2 linked regions of the Methylorubrum extorquens genome follow. The protein of the gene in region 1 interacts with the protein of each later gene in a pairwise test. Links are inferred from orthologs where the notes say so. Each region holds a gene or a part of one and is shown in the gene's direction. Other genes may lie near its edges. The genes, in order: J2W78_RS00080 and ssb.

The links.
Region 2: the proteins of J2W78_RS00080 (region 1) and ssb interact in binary tests that used the Escherichia coli proteins (3 or more experiments, as listed by UniProt). The link is inferred for Methylorubrum extorquens from one-to-one orthologs.

What each region holds. Positions count from the first base shown.
Region 1 is NZ_JALJXF010000001.1:11,143-16,855, reverse strand. What follows is about bases 1,010-3,962. They hold J2W78_RS00080 (primosomal protein N'), read left to right. Parts: upstream 1,010-1,373; coding sequence 1,374-3,551; downstream 3,552-3,962. Other genes in these bases: J2W78_RS00075 (STAS/SEC14 domain-containing protein), read left to right, coding at 3,636-3,962; J2W78_RS00085 (MFS transporter), read left to right, coding at 1,010-1,290. Outside these bases: more of J2W78_RS00085, read left to right, coding at 121-1,009; more of J2W78_RS00075, read left to right, coding at 3,963-3,998; J2W78_RS00070 (hypothetical protein), read right to left, coding at 4,087-4,467; J2W78_RS00065 (hypothetical protein), read right to left, coding at 4,887-5,138; J2W78_RS00060 (hypothetical protein), read right to left, coding at 5,274-5,516.
Region 2 is NZ_JALJXF010000001.1:3,812,562-3,822,822, forward strand. What follows is about bases 1-2,789. They hold ssb (single-stranded DNA-binding protein), read left to right. Parts: upstream 1-1,000; coding sequence 1,001-1,579; downstream 1,580-2,789. Other genes in these bases: J2W78_RS17810 (NADP-dependent oxidoreductase), read left to right, coding at 1-794; J2W78_RS17820 (helix-turn-helix domain-containing protein), read left to right, coding at 2,058-2,663; J2W78_RS17825 (hypothetical protein), read left to right, coding at 2,737-2,789. Also shown: more of J2W78_RS17825, read left to right, coding at 2,790-3,120; panC (pantoate--beta-alanine ligase), read left to right, coding at 3,197-4,051; J2W78_RS17835 (TonB-dependent siderophore receptor), read left to right, coding at 4,362-6,542; J2W78_RS17840 (NADPH-dependent assimilatory sulfite reductase hemoprotein subunit), read right to left, coding at 6,666-8,504; J2W78_RS17845 (diflavin oxidoreductase), read right to left, coding at 8,715-10,261. UniProt on the Escherichia coli protein: Plays an important role in DNA replication, recombination and repair. Binds to ssDNA and to an array of partner proteins to recruit them to their sites of action during DNA metabolism. Acts as a sliding platform that migrates on DNA via reptation.

The sequences.
Region 1 (5,713 bases):
CGCGCTTGCGCGTCAACGGCGGATTGGCCGTCGATACTGGCAGAGTGCAGCTTGCCGCACTTCGATCAGCAGGCATTCCCTGGCATCGTCGCAGCAGGGATTGATCGCGAGGCGTGCGGGGTGTCGGCGACCGAGGAAGGCATGGCGTGCGATGGACGGACCGGTTCGGGCCGCCTCCTCCTGCTCTTTGCCACGCTCTACGGCGCCTATGGTGCGCTCTCACCGTTCCTGCCCGCGTTCCTCGAAGCGCGGGGATTGGGACCGGGCGAAATCGGACCGTTGCTCTCCGCCGCGATGCTGGTGCGGCTTGCCGCCGGACCGCTGATCGGCCGGCTCGCCGACCGGCACGGCGCCGTGCCGGCCTTCCTGGCCGGAGGACTTGCCCTCTCTGCGGTGCTGACCCTCGCTTTCCTCGGCGGCCACGGCTTCCTCCTGCTGTTCACCATCGCCCTCGCCCAGGCCGCAGCGACCGCGCCGCTCGCGCCGCTGGCCGATACGGTGGCGCTTGCCGGCAACCGCGACGGGGCCGCTTACGGCCGCATCCGCGGCGCCGGCTCGGCTGCCTTCATCGCGATCACCGTCCTTGCCGGTTACAGCATCGGGATCTTCGGCTACGGCGCCGGCCCTCTCGCCTGCGGCGTCCTTTTCGCCGCCGGGGCCGCGCTGGCATTGCGCCTCGCGCGGACCGCCGCGCCCGTGATGGCGGCCGAGGACGCGGGCGGCAAATTCGTGGCGCTTGCCGCGAATGCCCGCTTCCGCCGGCTCGTCCTCGCCGCCGCCCTGGTGATCGGCGCGCATGCGATGCACGACGCCTTCGCGGTCATCGTCTGGCAGGCGGCGGGAATCGGGCCGCGGGTGGCGGGCCTGCTCTGGGCGGAAGCGGTCCTGGCCGAGGTGACGGTGTTCCTCTGGCTCGGGCCGCGGCTGCTGGCGCGGATCGGTCCGGATCGGGCGCTGGCGCTCGCGGCCCTTGCCGGAGCGTTGCGCTGGGCGGTGCAGGCGCAGACCTCTTGGCTGCCCGGCCTCGTCCTGATCCAAGCGCTGCACGGGCTGACCTTCGCGCTCCTGCATCTCGCCTGCCTGCGGCTGATCGTGGAGATCGTGCCGGAGCAGCGCCGGGCGACGGCGCTGACGGTCTACGGCACCTTCGGTCTCGGGCTCGCCTCCGCGCTGATGCTGCTGCTCTCGGGCGTCCTCTACGATCATGTCGGCGGGAAAGGGTTCTGGGTGATGGCCGCCGTGAGCCTGTCGGCTGTTCCCGTTGCGCGGAGGCTCTCGGACATCCGATAAGGGCCGGGCCGCATTCGCCTTCGTTTTCCAGAACATATATAGAACAAAATTGACCGCTCTCGTGATTCTCTTCTCGTGATCCCATGCCTGCCGTCGCCGACATCCTGATCCCGCTCGCGCTCGACACCGCCTACAGCTACGCGGTGCCGGCCGGATTGACCCTCGCCGAGGGCGACATCGTGCAGGTGCCGTTGGGTCCGCGCGAAACGATCGGCGTGGTCTGGGGCCTCGACGAGCGAGCCTCGGGGGGAAATCTGCGGCCGGTGACGGGCAAGGTCGAGGCGCCGCCGCTCTCGGAGTCCCTGCGCAAGCTGGTCGATTGGCTGGCGCGCTACACCCTGGCGCCGAAGGGCTCGGCGCTCGCCATGGCCCTGCGCCTGCCCGACGAGGCCGCCCGCAACGAGGCGCCGCGGGTCGGCGTGCGTGCCGCCGGCCGGCCGCCGAGCCGGCAGACGGTCGCGCGCGGCAAGGTGATGGCGGTGGCCGCCGACAACGCGGTGCGGGGCAAGAGCGCGCTCGCCAAGGAGGCCGGCGTGTCGCTCAGCGTGGTCGATGGACTGATCGATGACGGCGCGTTGGAGACCGTGGCGCTGATGCCCGAACCCGTGGCGCTGCCGCCGGACCCGGACCATCCGCGGGTGCCGCTGTCCGACGCGCAGGCGGAAGCGGCGCACGCCCTCATCGCGAACGCCCCTTCCCCCGCCGATGCCGCGACCGGTGAGACGATCCTCCTCGAAGGTGTTACCGGCTCGGGCAAGACCGAGGTCTATTTCGAGGCGGTGGCCGAGTGCGTGCGGCAGGGGCGGCAAGCCCTGGTGCTGATGCCGGAGATCGCGCTGACGGCGCAGTTTCTCGACCGCTTCGCCGGGCGCTTCGGGGTGCGGCCGGCGACTTGGCATTCCGGCATCGGCGGTAAGCGCCGCGAGCGGCTGCGGGCGGGCGTGGCCACCGGCGAGGTTTCGGTGGTGGTCGGCGCGCGCTCGGCCCTGTTCCTGCCGTTTCGGAATCTCGGCCTGATCGTCGTCGATGAGGAGCACGAGACCGCCTACAAGCAGGAGGACGGCGTCCACTACCACGCCCGCGACATGGCGGTGGTGCGCGGCAAGATCGAGGGCTGCCCGGTGGTGCTTGCCTCGGCCACGCCGTCGATCGAGTCGCGGGTCAACGCGCAGAGCGGGCGCTACCGCCACATCGCGCTCCCCGGCCGTTTCGGAGGCCGGCCCATGCCCGACATCGCAGCCATCGACATGCGCCTCGACAAGCCGGAGCGCGGGCGCTTCCTGTCACCGCCGATGGTGAACGCGGTGAAGGCGACGCTGGCCGCGGGCGATCAGGCGCTGCTGTTCCTCAACCGCCGGGGCTACGCGCCGCTCACCCTGTGCCGGGCCTGTGGCCACCGCTACCAGTGCCGCAACTGTTCAACCTGGCTCGTGGAGCACCGCTTCCGCCGCGCGCTGGTCTGCCACCAGTGCGGATACGCCGAGCGAAAGCCCGAGGCCTGCACCGAGTGCGGCGCCTTCGATCATCTCACGCCCTGCGGGCCCGGCGTCGAGCGGATCGCCGAGGAGGTGACCGAGCTTTTTCCCGATCAGCGCATCGTCGTGCTGTCGAGCGACTTTCCCGGCGGCGCCGAGCGGCTGCGGCAGGAGCTCGAGACGGTGGCGGCGGGCGATTGCGACATCGTCGTCGGCACGCAGCTCGTGGCCAAGGGCCACAACTTCCCGCACCTGACCCTCGTCGGCGTCCTCGACGCCGATATCGGCCTGACCTCCGGCGATCCCCGCGCGGCCGAGCGCACCTTCCAGCTCCTGCAGCAGGTGACGGGACGTGCGGGGCGCGGCGAGCGGCCGGGACGGGCCTTGGTGCAAACCTACCAGCCCGAGCATCCGGTCATCGCCGCACTGCTCTCAGGCGATGCCGACCGCTTCTACGAGGAAGAGATCTATGCCCGCGAGGCAGCCGGGCTGCCGCCGTTCGGACGGCTCGCGGCGCTGATCGTCTCCGGGGAAGAGCGGGAGAAGGCTGAGGCGCACGGGCAGGCGCTGGCGCGCGTCGCCGAACCGCCGCCCGGCGTCTCCGTGCTCGGGCCGGCGGAGGCGCCGCTTGCCCTGATCCGCGGGCGCTGGCGATTCCGGCTGCTGGTGAAGACCGAGCGCGGCATCGACGTGCAGAGCTATCTGCGGGATTGGCTGGCGCGCGGACCGAAGCCGCGGGGTAACCTCAAGGTCGCAATCGACGTGGACCCGCAGAGCTTCTTATAATCGCGTCCGTCCGCCGTCGGCCGAGGTCGCTCGCAATCTCCTGCGAACGCGCTCGTCCTCGGCTCATTCGAGGAGCGCCGCACCTTGCTGACCTATGAGAAGAAGCCCGATTCCGCCATCGCCGAGATCGTCGTCGACGGGAAGATCTCCGATGAGGAGATGAACACGGTCATGACCGCGATGAAGGCCGACCTCGACAAGGGCGGCCGCATCAAGCTCCTGGAGGACATCCGCAGCTTCGAGGGTATGGAGCCGGCCGCCTTCTTCAAGGATCCGCGCTTCGGCATCTCGATGATGAAGGGCGTGAGCCACGTCGCCCTCGTCACCGACGCGACCTGGCTCAAGGCCGTGGCCGAGACCTTCGGCTTCGTCTCGCCGGTGCAGATCAAGGTGTTCGAGCGTGCCCGCATCGGCGAGGCGCGGGCCTGGCTCGAAGCGGCCGCCTGACGGCGCAGGGACCGCTCCCGCACGAACGCATAAAGAGGGGGCGAGCCTTGCGGGCTCGCCCCCTCTTTTCGAAAGGCAGACGATCAGATTACTCGGCGAGCGCGGTCCGGAGCGTGTGGCGCTTGGCCACCCAACGGCCGGTGCACAGGCCGCCGGAAACGCGCCACGTGCCGGAGCCCGAGCGGGCCTGGAGCCGGCCCGAGGCGGTCCCGTTCGCGGCCGAAGCCGCGACGTTCAGGCCGACATCCCCATCCGCTCCGACACGGCCGCTCACCGTGGTGCCGCCGGAGGCCACCGCGGTGACCGGGCGGACCTGTCCATCCCGTACGGCCAGGGTGTAGCTGTATTGGGCATCACACATGCCGCTTTCGGTCACGAGTTGAACCGACCACGTCCCATCGAAATCCCCCGCCATCGCCGGCGAGGCGAGCGCGGCGGCCAGAGCAGCGGTGAGGGCGAACTTGAGCATGCAGCATCCAACTCAGCGACGCGAGTGAGGCGTACGGTGCGCCGTCGCCTGCGCTCTCCGTACCGTCGATCTGTGAGATACCGGCACTCTACGGAAACAAGAGGCGATAATATGACGCCAACGAATGATTGCTCCTGATAACAAACCACGGCTGTTCGCCGAGGGATTGATGCGTCTTCGAAACATAAGCGTCGCCATTCGCGCCTTTTATGCACCACAGTGTTGCAAGCGCAGCCTTAAAGACTGTGGAATCGCATTTTGAAGATACGAGATAGCCAAGCGTATGCACTCGACGGGGTCGCCCCATCCCTTGATCGGCGCAGGGTGCACTGCTCCACCAGGAGAGGCGGCAAGCCCGATTGAAAGCAGGTGCGAGTGGCCAGCTCCGCGTTTGGCGAAAGCGGTTCTGAGGAGAGCCGTCAGGCGGATGGTTCGGCGAGGCGCGCCCGGTGACGATCGAGGGCGTCGCGCAGGCTCGACATGAAGGCGGACGTGGCGTCGAGACCGGCCACGCCCTGCGCGAGCCGGTCGAGGGCTCGCACTTGCGCATCGAGGCCGCCGAACGCGGCGAGATAGGCCCAGATTGCTTCGTCGGCCTCGCCGACCGGAACCGGTTGCTCGGATGCGAGCAGCGCCGAAAAGATGTCCAGGGTTGTGTTCAGGCTCGCCACGTCGAATCCGTTTCGGGGCATCCATCGGGTTGAGCTTGCAGTGCGCTCCACCGAGGTGGATGCCGGTTCGGCGAAGCGCGTGTCGAAACGAGGGGCCGTCCAAGGGCCGGAATCAGCAGTGGCGGGTGCCGCCGATCAGGCGTGCCGCCGCAACGAACCCGACGCCGGCGACGAACGCCGCTGTGGTGAGCGGATGGTCGCCACCACGCCCACATCGGTCTCGCCAACCGTCACCACGAGGGTGTCGACCGCCTCCAGCAAACCGGCGAGTTCGGGCTCCATCGAGGGGGAGTCAACGATCTGGTCGATCACCTTGGCGGGCGGCACAAAAGGGGTCACGCTCGGCACCAAAATCGACCATTTCGGGTCCGAACGCATCCAGGGTCATCTTGGGCCAGTGCTCGGAGTAGCGCCGCCATGCCCCCCCGGCCCTCCTCGGCCGAGCGGATCGGCACGAAGCAGGTGAATACGGTTCACGCCGGATGGACGGCGGCGATGCGCTCGATGTTCGGCAGGATGCGGGCGAGCCAGGGCGTGCGTCAGTCGGTCTTCTCGGAAAACATCGGCTGCGCATC
Region 2 (10,261 bases), 3.8 Mb from region 1 along the record:
CGGTGAGCGAGGTGGTCGCCTCGGAGAATCCGGCATTCACCGAGGGCGATCTCGTGCTGGCCAATTCCGGCTGGCAGGAATTCGCCGTCTCGGACGGCCAGAATCTGCAGCGCATCGACCCCGCCGACGGGCCGCCGAGCCAGTTCCTCGGCATCCTCGGCATGCCCGGCATGACCGCCTATACCGGGCTTCTGGAGATCGGCCGGCCACAGCCGAAGGAAACCGTGGTGGTGGCCGCCGCCGCGGGGCCGGTCGGTTCCCTCGTCGGCCAGATCGCCCGCATCAAGGGCGCGCGGGCCGTTGGCATCGCAGGGGGCGCGGAGAAATGCGCCTACCTGACCGAGACGCTCGGCTTCGACGCGGCGGTCGACCACCGCGCCGCCGATTTCCCCGATGCGCTGGCCCGCGCCTGCCCCGACGGGATCGACGTGTATTTCGAGAATGTCGGCGGAGCGGTGTTCGACGCGGTGCTGCCGCTCCTCAACGATTTCGCGCGGGTGCCGGTCTGCGGCCTCGTCGCGAGCTACAACTTGAGCGAACTCCCCGCCGGGCCCGACCGCTCGCCGGTGCTGATGCGTGCCATCCTCACCAAGCGGCTGACGCTGCGCGGCTTCATCGTCTGGGATTTTGCCGCGATGCACGGCGATTTCGTGCGCGACGTCGGCGGCTGGCTGCGCGCCGGACGGGTCCAGGCGCGCGAGGACGTGGTCGAGGGCCTGGAGAGCGCACCGGCCGCTTTCGCCGGAATGCTGCGGGGCGCCAATTTCGGCAAGCTCGTCGTGAAGGTCGCCTGACTGGGACCGCGCGTCGACGAGCGTGATGCGGCTTGTCGAGCAACGAGAACGGAGATAGAACATTCGCGGCGGCTACGACACGCGGTGGTTAGCGGGCACAACGGTCGCGGATGGCTTGCCCGGACGGGGCGGCACCCTCAAGAGTCGCGGCCATCGCGGGCGTGGCGTACAATGCCCTGTGAGATCGGACCGGATGGAGAGATGAGATGGCGGGCAGCGTCAATAAGGTGATTCTGGTCGGCAATCTCGGGCGCGATCCCGAGACCCGGCGTCTGTCCTCGGGCGATCCCGTGGTGAATCTGCGCATCGCGACGTCGGAGTCCTGGAAGGACAAGGCGTCGGGCGAGCGCAAGGAAAAGACCGAGTGGCACTCGGTCGTGATCTACAACGACAACCTCGCCAAGGTCGCGGAGCAGTATCTGCGCAAGGGCTCGAAGGTCTACATCGAGGGCCAGCTCCAGACCCGCAAGTGGACCGACCAATCGGGCGCAGAGAAGTACACCACCGAGGTGGTGCTGCAGCGCTTCCGCGGCGAGATGACGATTCTCGACGGCCGGGGCGGTGGCGGCGGCGGCGACTTCGCGGGCGAGGACGAGGGCGGCGGCCAGATCAGCCGCGGCGGCGACCGGGGTGGTGATCGCGGCGGCGACCGCGGCGGGCGGGACGATTACGGCTCGAGCCGCTCCGGCGGCGGCGACCGCCGGCCCTCCTCGGGCGGCGGCGGCGGCGGCGGCGGCGGCGGCGGCAAGCCGAACTACGACCTCGACGACGACATTCCGTTCTAGAACATCGTCCCGGAAGGCAGTGGCCGGCTTTCGGGAAAAGACGATGCAAAACAAAAGCCGAGAGCATCGTCCCGGATCCGATATCCGGGACGATGCTCCAGGATTTCAATCGAGAAACGGCCTTGGGAAGGGTCGGCGCGAACAGCGCGGGCCCTTTTGTCGTATCGGATGGTGAAGTGTCTGCCGGTGGCAGGATGTTTTGACGAATCGTGAATGCGGGCACGGATCGCCGTGACAGCCTGCACGAACGCGAAACGCGTTTACGTCGCACCGAGCCTGCCCGGAATGTCGGCATCACGGGCGAACGCGGGGCGGAACAGAGGCTTCATCGCAGCCACGTGCCGATGTTCAGCATCGGCGAAATGACAGTTGCAGCGGGCCACATGACGTCCCGCAGCGGCCGCTCCCGGTGGCGGTGGCGAAATCCTGCGCCATAATCATTTCGCGCCGCAACGGCGAAAGGAGCAGCCAGGGATCCATGCTGAACACTGCGTCGAACGCGCCCGTCGCGGAGGAGCGTCCCCTGGAAAAGGCGCTCGGCCACCAAGTCCGCCTGCTGCGACGGGAGCGCGACCTGTCGGTGGCCGACCTCGGCAGTGCGGCCGGCATCTCGCCGGGCATGATCTCCAAGATCGAGAACGGGGCAATCTCGCCCTCGCTCGCTTCGATCAACGCGATCGCCTCGGCCCTCAACGTGCCGATCACCGCCCTCTTCGCCGCCTTCGAGGAGACCCGTGACTGCAGCTACGTGAAGCGCGGCCAGGGCGTGCCGATCGAGCGGCGCGGCACCAAGGTCGGGCATCTCTACGAGCTTCTGGGCGCCGGAATCCGCGGCGACGTGGTGGTGGAGCCCTATCTCATCACCCTGCAGGACGAAGCCGAGGCCTATACGAGTTTCCGCCATGTCGGGACGGAATTCATCTACATGCTGACCGGCGAGGTGATCTATCACCACTCGGGCCAGGACTATCACTTGGCGCCCGGCGATGCGCTGATGTTCGATTCGAACGGCCTGCACGGCCCGGCCAAGCTCATCGAGACGCCGATGACCTATCTCTCCGTCATCGTCTATCCGCGGGCGTGAAGGCGCCGCGCGATAACGATCCGTTCACCATAAGCTGCAAGGCATCGTGCGACGGAGCGGGAGAGTGATGGCGATGACGGCCGGTCGGCAGCGGGTGCTCTGCGCTCTCCTCGTCCTTTGCGGTCTCTTCTCCGGTCCCTTCGCCGCCCTCCTCGGCAGCCACGCATTCGCGGCCGACCTGCCGGTGTTCGAGCCCGGCACGCCCGCTGGGGCGCCCTCGGCCCCGCGCTTCTTCCCTCGGGGCGACGGGGATTCTGAGGGCGACCGGCCGCCCCGCCCCCTGCCCCGTCGTCTCGTCGGCTGCGCCCCCCGCATCGTCCCGGTGCCGACCAACGCGCCGTACGATCCGAGTTATGTCGGCTCGGAATACGGGTTGGGCAAGCCGAGCTATTACGGCTTCCGTCCCGGGCCCGGCTACGACGACCCGTTCGACCGGCCCCTGCGCTATTGCCCGTGAAGGGGGGCCGCCCCGCTGGAATCCGGCGGCGGCGGCGCTTACCTGTGCCGCGCGTTTCCCTGCACCGAGCCGTCCCATGTCCGACACGACCGTTCGCTTCGACACCCTTGAGGCTCTGCGTGCGCAGGTCGATGCATGGCGGTCTGGCGGCGACCGCATCGTGCTGGTGCCGACCATGGGCGCGCTTCATACGGGCCACCTCGCCCTCGTCGCGCACGCCAAGGCGATCGGCCGGCGGGCCATCGTCAGCATCTTCGTGAACCCGACCCAGTTCGGCCCGAACGAGGATTTTTCGCGCTACCCGCGCGACACCGAGGCCGACCTCGCGCTGCTCTCTCAGGCCGGCGCAGACGCCGCTTGGCTCCCCTCCGTCGAGATCATGTACCCGGCCGGTTTCTCGACGCGCATCGAGCCCGGCCCCGCGGCGGAGGGCCTGTGCGGCACTTTCCGGCCCGGCCATTTCTCCGGCGTCGCCACCGTCGTCACCAAGCTCATCCATCAGGTGCGGCCCGACATCGCCCTGTTCGGCGAGAAGGATTTCCAGCAATTGCAGGTGATCCGCTCGGTCACCCGCGACCTCGACATGGCGGTCACCATCGAGGGCGTTCCGACCTTGCGCGAGGCGGACGGCCTCGCGCTCTCCTCGCGCAACCGCTACCTCGACCCGCGTGAGCGGCACATCGCGCCACGCCTGCACGCGGTGCTCGCCGACATCGCCGAGCGTCTGGCCCGCGGCGCCGAGGCGGCTCCGCTCGTCACCGAGGGCATCGCGGCTCTGGAGGCGGCGGGGTTCGGTCCGGTGCAGTATCTCGAGGTGCGCGATGCGCAGACGCTCCGGCCCGTCGCGCGGGCCGTGCACGAGGCGCGGGTACTGGTGGCGGCCTATCTCGGCAAGACGCGGCTCATCGACAACGTGGCAGTGCCGGCCTGACGCCTGCTGGCTGTGGACGACACCCTGTCCGCTTGATTGCTTCGGAATGGCGGATCCGGGTTTCGGCGACCGCCTGTCCGACTCTGGCGCAGCGCCTCTTCGGGACGATTTACACCACGAAACGGTGACATTCAGCAAATGCGGAACTTGACTGCTCTTACATCCATGCAATTCAATACATTTTTGAAAAATACTTCATGAACTACAGCGTTAAATCGTCGACTTGGAAAAGTTATAAAAGATATTATTTGATTTAGACGTCAAACCATCAAATGACAGTCCGGACTCAACCAAGGAAGAGACCGGGCCGATGCGGATTTCCTGCGTGATCGTGCAGCATCGCTGCACGGCAGCCACGCTGTTGTTGCTGCTGTCGACCACGAGTTTCCTGGCCTCAGACCGCACCGCCCAGGCTCAGGAGCAGGGAGCCGGCGTCACACTCGACGAACTCACCGTGACCGGCGACGGCACCGCCGCGATCGGCTACCAGCCGCGGCGCAGCAGCTTCGGGACCGGCACCGAGACGCCGCTGCTCGACACGCCGGCCAACATCGCCGTCGTCTCCCAGGCCGTCCTGCGGGACCAGCGGGTGCTGAGCCTGGACGAGGCCCTTCGCAACGTCAGCGGCATTGCCCAGACCAACAGCCTCGGCGGCACGCAGGAGGGTGTGGTCCGCCGCGGCTTCGGCACTACCCGCGACAGCTCGATCCTGCGCGACGGGCGCCGCACGGTCCTTCAGCAGAACTTCAGCCACAGCATCGAGCGGGTCGAAGTGCTCAAGGGGCCGGCCTCGCTGCTCTACGGCATCTCGGAGCCCGGCGGCCTGATCAACCTGGTGTCGAAGCGGCCGCTCTTCACCCGGCAGAACAGCCTCGACGTCACGGCGACGAGCTTCGGCGGCGCGATCATCCAGCCGGATCTGACCGGCCCCATCGAGGGGACCAACCTCGCCTACCGGATCGTGGGCGACGTGCAGGACTACGATTACTGGCGCAACTTCGGCACGATCCAGCGACAGGTCGCGGCGCCCTCGCTGACATGGCGGGGCGACGATACCACCGTCACGGTCGGCTACGAGTTCGCCCACTACAACATCCCGTTCGACCGGGGCACGACCTTCGATCCCCGCACCGGCCGTCCCCTGCGGGTCCCGCGGGAGCGGCGCTTCGACGAGGCCCTGAGCCGGGTCGAGGCGATGAGCCATCTCGGCAGCCTCGATGTCGAGCACCGTTTCAACGACGCCTGGAAGATGCAGGTCGGCTTCACCGCCAGCAACCTCACCTACGACGACAACCAGATCCGTCCGGTCTCCTACAACGCGGCCACCGGCTTCCTCACCCGCCGGGCCGACGCGACCCGCGGCGCCGACTTCAACTCCCAGGTCGCCCGGGTAGACCTCGTCGGCCGGTTCGAGGCGCTGGGCCTGCACCACGACCTGCTGGTCGGGGCGATGCACGAGCGCGTCGATTATTATCGCCGGGAGAGCTATCGCGGCGCCAACCAGGGCGACTTCAATGTCTTCGATCCGGTCTACGGCCGGATCGCCGCCTCGAACCGCCTGTCGCTGCCGGCGAGCAACAACCGCGACCGGCTCATCAACACCAGCCTCTACCTTCAGGACTCGATCCATCTGACCGACCAGCTCATCTTCGTGGCCGGGGCGAGCGCGCAGTTCTACGATCAGCTCGCCTTTGCGGGAGTCCCGGCGATCGTCTCGACGGATATCGACGGGATCAAGCCGCTGCCGCGGGCGGGTCTCGTCTACCGGATCGCCCCTCACCTCTCGGTCTATGGCAGCTACACCCAGTCCTTCCGTCCCAACGTGACCGACCTCGACCGCACCGGAGCGCTGCTGCCCGAAGAGGGCGACGCCTGGGAAGTCGGCGTCAAGGCGGAGCTGGGGGCCGGCCTGCTCGTGACCGGCGCAGTGTTCGACACCGAAAAGACCAACGTGCTCGTCACGCAGGTCGTGAACGGCATCCGCACGGCGGCGACCGCCGGAAAGGCGCGCTCGCGCGGCTTCGAACTCGACGTGGCCGGGCAGATCCTGCCGGATTGGTCGGTGATCGGGAGCTACGGGTTCACCGATGCCATCGTCACCGAGGATCCGTTGCTGGCCGGAAACCAGTTGCTCAACACGCCGCGGACGACCGCAACGCTGTTCGTCACGCATCAGGTCGGGCTCGTCGCCCCGGCCACGACCGTAGGCTCGCTGCAACTCGGCGACGGCTTCCTCGAAGTGGGGCTGGGCTCGCGCTACGTCGGCGAGCGACCGGGCGATGCGGCCAACACTTTCACCCTGCCCGACTACGTCGTGTGCGATGCCTTCCTGAGCTACCGGACCCACGTGAACGGCTTCCCGGCCGCGCTCCAGCTCAATCTCAAGAACTTCCTCGACGAGACCTATTACCCGTCCTCGGGGGCCAGCAACGTGCTGGTGGCGGTCGGCGAACCCTTCCAGGCGCTGATGACGGCCCGGGTCTCGTGGTGAGGCTGCGCCTCGGGGACGGCGCGGGAGCACCGGACCGTCCCCGATCGTCGAACATCGTCCCGAACCGTGGCTGCCGGCTTATCAAAAACCGGCATTGCGGAGACGAGAGGCGCGCGTGGCCGGTCAGGCGGCCCGCAGCGGCCCCGTTCGCTCGTGGAAGTCCGGACCGTTGCTGGTCTTCGCGACGAAGCCGGCGCGGATCACGAAATCCCCAAAGTGCTCGCCGGGCTGCCGATCCTTGGCATAGGCGGCGAACAGCGGATCCAGGGTGCCCTTGATCTCGGAGGCGGTGACGTCCTCGCGGTAGAGCTTGCTCAGCCGGGAGCCGTCGAAGGCGGCGCCGAGATAGAGGTGGTAGCGCTCGGGGCCGCGGCCGACGAGGCCGATCTCCGAGATGAAGGGTCGGGCGCAGCCATTGGGGCAGCCGGTCGAGCGGATGGTGATCGGCTCGTCCTGCAACCCGTGCCGGGCGAGGCTTTCCTCCAGCTCCGACAGGAGGTCGGGCAGGTAGCGTTCGCTCTCGGCCAGCGCCAGACCGCAGGTCGGCAAGGCGACGCAGGCCATGGAGTTGCGGCGCAGGGCTCCCGCTCCCCGGGTCAGGCCGTACTCGTCGACGAGCGCGTCGATCTCCGCGCGCTTGCCGGCCGGCACGTTGGCGATGATGACGTTCTGGTTGCCGGTGAGGCGGAAATCGCCCTCGTGCACCTCGGCGATGCGGCGCAGGCCCGAGAGGAATTGCGGCCCGCCGTCGATGTCCTTGATCCGGCCCGACGGCACGTAGAGCGTGAGGTGGTGGCGCCCGTCGTCGCCCTCGACCCAGCCGTAGCGGTCGCCGTTGCCGTCGAAGGTGAAGGGCTTCGGCTCGCCGAGCGGCTTGCCGATGCGCTTTCCGACCTCTTCGCGGAACGCGTCGAGGCCGAAGCGCTCGATCGTGTACTTGAGGCGGGCGTTCTTGCGGTTCTTGCGGTTGCCCCAGTCACGCTGGACCGTCATCACGGCTTCCGCCGCCTTCAGGGCGTCCTCGGGCTTCACGAAGCCCAGCACGTCGGCGGTGCGCGGAAACGTGTCGGTCTCGCCATGGGTCATGCCCATGCCGCCGCCGACGGTGACGTTCCAGCCCGTGACCTGGTTCTTCTTGTCGAGGATGGCGATGAAGCCGAGGTCATGGGCGAAGATGTCGACCTCGTTGGAGGGCGGCACCGCGACCACGGTCTTGAACTTCCGCGGCAGGTAGGTCTTGCCGTAGACCGGCTCGACCTCCGCCGCGTCCTCGCCGCCGACCACGCGCTCGCCGTCTAGCCAGATCTCGCGCCACGCGCCGGTCTTCGGCAGCAGGGTGTCGGAGATGTCCTTGGCGAGCTGGAGCGCGACCTTGTGGGCACCGGCCTGGGCCGGGTTGGTCGCGGCCATGACGTTGCGGTTGACGTCGCCGCAGGCGGCGATGGTGTCGAGCAGCGCCGAGTCGATCGCCGCCATGGTGCGCTTGAGGTTCGACTTGATGACGCCGTGATACTGGAACGTCTGCCGGGTGGTCGCCCGCAGGGCGCTGCCGGCATAGGTCGTGGCGATGTTGTCGAGGATCAGCCACTGCTTCGGCGTGATGACGCCGCCCGCGATGCGCAGGCGGATCATGAAGCTGAAGGCTTTTTCGAGCTTTTTCTTGGTGCGCTCCGCCCGGATGTCCCGGTCGTCCTGCATGTACATGCCGTGGAACTTGACGAGCTGGCCGTCATCCTCGGAGATCGCGCCGGTGGCGTGCTTGAGCAGCCCGTCGGCGAGCCCGCCGCGGAGATAGCCGCTGGCGATCTTCAGGTGCTCGTTATGGGCGAGCCCGGCGGCGCGTGCGGCCTCGGCCTCCGTGATCGGAAGCTCGGTCGGCGGCGTCTCGTAGCGGCGCGCGCCGATGCCGGGCGTGTCCACGGCGGGGCCGTCAGGGGTTTCGATCGGCTTGTGGTCGTCCATGGCGGTGATCTCTGCAATGATCGAGTTCGGCCGCTCATCCCCGCTCACCACCTCGTCCTGAGGTGACGGAGCGAAGCGGAGACCTCGAAGGAGGGCTCCCGTTCTCGCGGCGATCCCTGGAGCCTTCCAGCGAAGCGCGCTGGCGCGAGCGTCTCAGGATGAAGTCCAGATCGGGAAGGAACGCCGTCCTTCCTCAGTCAACGTCGTGTCTCAGTAAACGTCCTGCTGGTAGCGCCGGGCGCGCTCCAGCGAAGCCACATGCGCCTCGGCATCGGCGCTGCTGAGGCCCTTCACGCTCTCGAAGGCGCGCACCACGGCGGCGCGCACGTCCTTGGCCATGTTCTTGGCGTCACCACAGACGTAGAAATGGGCGCCGCCGTCGAGCCATTCCACCACCTCGGCGGCATGTGCGTCGATCCGATCCTGCACGTAGATCTTCTCCGGCTGATCGCGGGAGAAGGCGACGTCGATCTTGGCCAGCGAGCCGTCCTCCAGCGCGTCCTGCCATTCGAGCTGGTACAGGAAGTCGTGGGTGAAGTGGCGGTCGCCGAAAAACAGCCAGGAGCGGCCGGGGGCTTCCGTGGCGCGGCGCTCCTGCACGAAGGCGCGGAACGGGGCGACGCCGGTGCCGGGGCCGACCATGATGATGTCGGTCGACGGGTCGGAGGGCAGGCGGAAATGCTTGTTGGGCTTCACCCGAACCCGCAGCTTGGCGCCGTTCTTGATGCGGTCGGCCACATGCACCGAGGCGACGCCGGAGCGGGCGCGGCCGTGGGTCTCGTAGCGCACGGCGGCGATGGTGAGATGCACCTCGTCGCCGACTTCCCGACGCGAGGAGGCGATGGAATAGGCTCGCGGCGGCAGCGGCCGGGTCACGGTGTTGAGATGCTCGGCCGTCAGTTCAGCGGGGAAGCGCTCGATCAGGTCGATCAGGTGCCGCCCCTCGATCCAGGCCTTCACTTCGCCACTCTCGACGAATTTCTGCGCATCGGCATGGCCCGTGGCCTTGGCGAAGCGCTCGACCGTGGTGGGCGAGAGCGTGGTGATGTCACGCTCGGCCAGCAGCGCCTTGCGCAAGGCCTCGTCACCGGAGAGTCCTGTGGCGCGCAAAATCTCGTCCACGAGCTGCGGGTCGTTCTCCGGGAAGATCTCCAGCGAATCGCCGGGCTCGTAGGCCGGCGCCCCATCCTCGAATTCGAGGGCGAGGTGGATCGTCTCCTTATCGGAGCGCGAGGAGTTGAGGTTCACATGGTCGATCACCTCGACCACCGCCGGCTCGCGGCTGACCTCGCCATCCTCGTCCTCGGCTCCGGCGCGGAAATCGACCGCCACAACGTTGTCGGCCGCACTCTCGGCCGGCGCGAGCGCCTTCAGCGTCCCCTTGATCCACTCGGCGGCCGGCTTCTCGAAGTCGAGGTCGAGGTCCGCGCGGTCGTAGGCGCGCTTGGCGCCAAGCGCCTCGAAGCGCGTGTCGAGCGCCTTCCCGATCGCACAGAACTCCGCGTAGCTCGTGTCGCCGAGCGCCAGCACGCCGAACTGCACGCCTTCCAGGCGGGGGGCCGCGTCGCCCATCAACTCGCCATAGGCTCGCACCGCGCGGGCCGGCGGCTCGCCCTCGCCCCAGGTTGCGGCGATGGCGATGAGCTTGCCGGCCTTGGGCAGGGTGGCCAGATCGAGATCGGCGAAATCCACGATCTTCGGCTTGAAGCCCTGCTTGCGCGCCAGCTTGCTCACGTCGCTCGCGAGCTTTTCGGAAT